2 regions of the Cobetia sp. PS-4MA genome follow, and region 1 is predicted to be linked to the other one. Evidence: predicted binding sites of a transcription regulator. Region 1 holds the regulator's gene; the other holds the start of a gene.
The links. The regulator PhoB, encoded in region 1, activates phosphate uptake and scavenging genes when phosphate is short. The targets are predictions, from matches to a motif close to TGTCATANNNNTGTCANA.

Region 1 (2,400 bases):
CCTTCGCGGCGACGCTTGAGGAGGTGCCGACCTATGGCTGGTGGCTGTTCGCGGCCAACCTGATGTGGACGGTGGCCTACGACACCGCCTATGCGATGGTCGATCGCAATGACGATCTCAAGGTCGGCATCAAGTCCACCGCCGTCCTGTTCGGCCGCGCCGACACGCTGATGATCGGTCTGCTGCAGCTGGGCATGCTGGCGGTGTTGATCGGCATCGGCCTGCACCTGGCGCTGGGCATCTTCTACTGGCTGGGGCTGGCCGCGGCGGCCGTGACCTTCGTCTGGCAGCAGCGCCTGATTCGCGAGCGGGAGCGTGGCCCCTGCTTCCAGGCATTTCTCAACAACCACTGGTCCGGCCTGCTGATCTTCGCGGGCATCGCGCTGGCGACCTGGCCAGCTGCCTGACCCCTCTTTCCGGCCAACGGGCCCGAGTCCTCATCCGGTCTGCCAGCGACCTTCCTCGTGCGGCGAGGCGTGACATTCACGCCTTGAGAGAGTTGAGGGACTCGCTGGCAAGCCGGGCGGCAAGCTGCCAAGCTGGCGATTGTCATCTCACTGTCATATAAGCAGGTTGTAATCGTCATCGACTTGTCATTCTGGCGCGTGCGCCGACTGCTGCATGGGATCTAGCGATGAGCTCCAAGACCGTACTGATTGTCGACGACGAATCCTCGATACGCGAGATGATCGCCGTCGCCCTGGAAATGGCGGATTACCGCGTGCTGGAGGCCGACAATGCCCAGGACGCCCACGCCATCGTCGTCGATGAAAAGCCCGATCTGCTGTTGCTGGACTGGATGATGCCCGGCACCAGCGGGCTGGAACTGGCGCGCCGCCTCAAGCGTGACGAGACCACGGCGGAGCTGCCGATCATCCTGCTCACCGCCAAGGGCGAGGAAGACAACAAGATCCAGGGGCTCGAGGCCGGGGCGGACGATTACATCACCAAGCCCTTCTCGCCACGCGAGCTGGTGGCACGCCTCAAGGCCGTGCTGCGCCGCACCACGCCCAAGGGCGTCGAGGAGTCGGTGGAAGTCGAGGGTCTGATGCTCGACCCCGCCAGCCACCGCGTGACCGCACACGGCAACTCCCTGGAGGTCGGCCCCACCGAATACCGCCTGCTGCAGTTCTTCATGACCCATCAGGAGCGCGCCTACACCCGCAGCCAGCTGCTGGATCAGGTCTGGGGCGGCAATGTCTATGTCGAGGAGCGCACCGTGGACGTGCACATTCGTCGTCTGCGCAAGGCGCTGGGCGAGGGGCATCAGCACTTGATCCAGACCGTCCGCGGTACCGGTTATCGCTTCAGCGCCCAGGCCTGAGACGCGGATGCGCTACTGGACGAACGAGCTATGGCGGCTGGGCTATCTGGCGGGCGGCTTCGGGCTGGTCGGCGGACTGCTCGGCCTGCTGGGCTGGGGCCTGGCGCTGGGGCTGGCGCTGTACCTGTTCGTCCATCTCAAGCACCTCAAGAGCCTCTACACCTGGCTGATCACCAACCCCCATGAAGAGCCGCCGCCCGGCGATGGCGTCTGGGGGGATCTGCTCGATCGTCTGTATCGCTACCAGAAGGGTCAGCGTCAGGCGCAGGAGCGACTGCGCAGTATCCTCAACCGCATCCAGGAATCCTCGGAAGCGATGCGCGATGGCTTGGTGATGCTCGACAATCACGGCGACATGGAGTGGTGGAACAGCGCTGCCGAGCAGTTGATCGGCCTCAAGGCCAGTCACGACCGCGGCCAGCACGTCACCAACTATCTGCGTGACCCCGTGTTCATCGATTACTTCAATCGGCTGGCCTATCGTGAGCCGCTGACCCTGCAATCGCCGCTCTCCGACAACCTGACCCTGCAGATCTCCATCACCCTGTTCGGTGACAACGAGCGCCTGGTGATGGTGCGCGATGTCACCCGTCTCTACCGTCTCGAGGAAATGCGCCGCGATTTCGTGGCCAATGTCTCCCATGAGCTGCGCACGCCGCTGACGGTACTGGCCGGCTACCTCGAGACCTATTCCGACTATGCCGATGACCTGCCCCCGCGCTGGCAGCGTGGCCTGGGACAGATGCAGAGTCAGACCGACCGCATGCAGCACCTCGTCGAGGATCTGCTGACCCTGTCGCGCCTGGAGACCGACGAGCTGTCGGGCGAAGGACGTCGCATCGACATGGCACAGCTGCTGACGCGTATCCGGGAAGATGCCGAAGGCCTCTCGAAGGAGCGGCATGTCATCACGGTGGAGGTCGAGCCCGGACTGGCCCTGATGGGTGAGGAGCAGGAGCTGAGAAGCGCGATCTCGAATCTGGTCTTCAATGCGGTGCGTTACACGCCGGAAGACTGCCACATCACGCTGCGCTGCCAGAGCACCACCGAGGGCGTGATGGTCGAGGTGGAGGATG
Region 2 (2,400 bases), 810 kb from region 1:
CAACCATGCGCCATCAAGCCGGGAGAGAAGGGAAAGGGCACCGGTATCGGGTGCGCTTTCCGCTCTCTGGCATCCAGGCATGGTGGGCCGCCCAAGCGGCCCACCATGGTGTGGCGGTGTTCAGCCGTTGGCGCGCTCGAACTTCTCCAGCAGCTTGTTGCCGCGCTCGACAGCCTGATCGAGACCGTCCTGCACGCTTTCCTTGCCAGCGAAGATCTTCTCGAGCTCTTCGTTGATCACGTCACGTATCTGCACCATGTTGCCCAGACGCAGGCCCTTGGAGTTCTCGGTCGGGGTCACGGAGGTCATCTGGGTGATGGCGACGTCAGTGCCCGGATTCTCGGCGTAGAAGCCCTGCTCACGTGTCAGCTCTGCCGCGGCGGTGGTGATCGGCAGGTAGCCGGTGAACTGGTGCCAGTCGGCCTGGACTTCGGGCCTGGAGAGGTACTGGAAGAACTTGGCGACGCCCTGGTATTCCTCATCGCTGTGGCCGGACAGCACCCACAGTGACGCGCCGCCGATGATGGAGTTCTGCGGCGTCTCGATCGCGTCGCTGTCGTAGGGCAGCGGTGCCACGCCGAACTCGAAGCCCTTGGCGCTTTCCTTGACGCCGGCATAGCTGGCGGAGGAGCCCATCATCATCGCGCACTCACCGGAGTAGAACTTCGGCGCCGCGTCATCGAAGCGACCGCCGAACACGAAGCGCTTGTCGGCCTGCCAGTCGTCGAGGCGCTGGATGTGGTCGACCACGGCGGTCTTGTTGAATTCAAGGCGGGTATCGGTGCCGGCGAAGCCATTGGCCTTACTGGCGAAGGGCACGTCATTGCGTGCCGAGAAGTTCTCCAGCATCACCCAGGACGGCCAGGTGGTCGTCAGGCCACAGCTGCCCGCGCCGGAATCGACGACCTTCTTGAGGGCATCACCCAGCTCCTGCCAGGTGGCCGGCACGGATTCGACACCGGCCTTGGCCAGCATGTCCTTGTTGTAATAGGTGACCGGGGTGGAGGAGTTGAACGGCATTGACAGCATCTTGCCTTCGGTGTCGGTGTAGTAGCCGGTGACGGAAGACAGGTAGGCCTTCGGATCGAAACTCGCGCCTTCTGACGGTGCATAGTCCGCCATCAGCTGATGGACCGGCATGATGGCACCCTTGGCGCTCATCATGGTGGCGGTGCCGACCTCGAAGATCTGCACGATGTCCGGGCCCTTGCCGGCCCGGAAGGCGGCAATGGCGGACGTCATGGTCTCGGAGTAGTTGCCCTTGAAGACCGGCTTGACGACGAATTCATCCTGACTTGCATTGAAGTCGGCCGCGATCTCGTCGACCTTCTTGCCAAGTCCGCCCCCCATGGCGTGCCACCACTCGACTTCGGTGGCGGCCAAGGCACTGGCGGAAGCGGTCGCGAAACCGACTGCCAGCGCGAGGCTGGCAAGATGACGGGTGCCACGGGTGTTGAGCATTGCGTGATGGGTAGGGCGGCGCATGGTCGAGCTCCTGAGAGGGTCCCTGGTCAGCCTTGTGGGAGTCGCGCAGGCTGACTGCTGTCGATCGATGGCGAACGATCAAGCGAACATCTTTTTGTTCTTATGATGATCGTCCGAAAAGCGTAGACGACTCTAGAAGGCTTTCCTTACAACTTTATGACGGTTGGATGTTCATGTGCGGGTAACCACCGTCGGCCCTGCACGGGGCGCGGTGGATCAGGCGATCATCCGGCGAGTGTGCTAGTCTTGCGCGCTGAAAATGCCTGTGGCGGAGAATGCGATGAAAGTGGTGGAAGTGAGTGCCGGTGCCCGGCGCGATGCGTGTCTGGCGATGCTGTGTGCCGAAGTGCATGGCCGCGAGGGGGGGCTGGATGCGCTGGTGAGCTATGCCGGTGTCCGAGGTGTCTGGTTCGAGAACGAGACCGCTCGCCTGTTCGCGCTGGTGGACGATGCCGAGCGCATCCACTCCGCCGCCCTGTTGGTGCTCGACGAGAATGCGCGCGGGCTGAATCTTGCCCTGTGGGCGACGCCGCCGGTCCATCGTGGCCATGACCACGGCATCGCGCTGGTGTCACAGCTGGCGGATCATGGTCGTCTGCAGGTGCGTCTCACCGACGGCTCGCTGGTCAGCGTGCTGCGTCGCGCCGGGATCAACGACTGGCTGGAGGCCGAAGGCGATCGCCCGCGTGAGCTGGTCGGCATGAATCCGGCGGCGCGTGTCGGCACTCTCGCGGCGCTGGACGAGCCGCTGCGTCTGGATCGCGAGCGCATCAAGCGCACCTTCAAGGCGCGCCCGAAGGACTTCGAGACCTACAAGAACGCCTTCGTGCGTGATCTCGAGCACTTCGCGCGTCATATCTGAGATCGAGATGACGCGAAGCATGGCGCCTCCTGCCAATAAAAAGGCCCCGCTCA

Region 2: ugpB (sn-glycerol-3-phosphate ABC transporter substrate-binding protein UgpB) is a predicted target of PhoB. The motif match lies at 1,630-1,647, and genes of this name have one in related genera.

What each region holds. Positions count from the first base shown of each region.
Region 1 covers NZ_CM173107.1:3,927,932-3,930,331, forward strand. Annotated here, with positions in the region: gene ubiA (4-hydroxybenzoate octaprenyltransferase) at 1-407, shown strand, start outside; gene phoB (phosphate regulon transcriptional regulator PhoB) at 635-1,324, shown strand; gene phoR (phosphate regulon sensor histidine kinase PhoR) at 1,332-2,400, shown strand, end outside.
Region 2 covers NZ_CM173107.1:740,406-742,805, forward strand. Annotated here, with positions in the region: gene ugpB (sn-glycerol-3-phosphate ABC transporter substrate-binding protein UgpB) at 121-1,485, opposite strand; gene AC26AR_RS03145 (hypothetical protein) at 1,766-2,347, shown strand.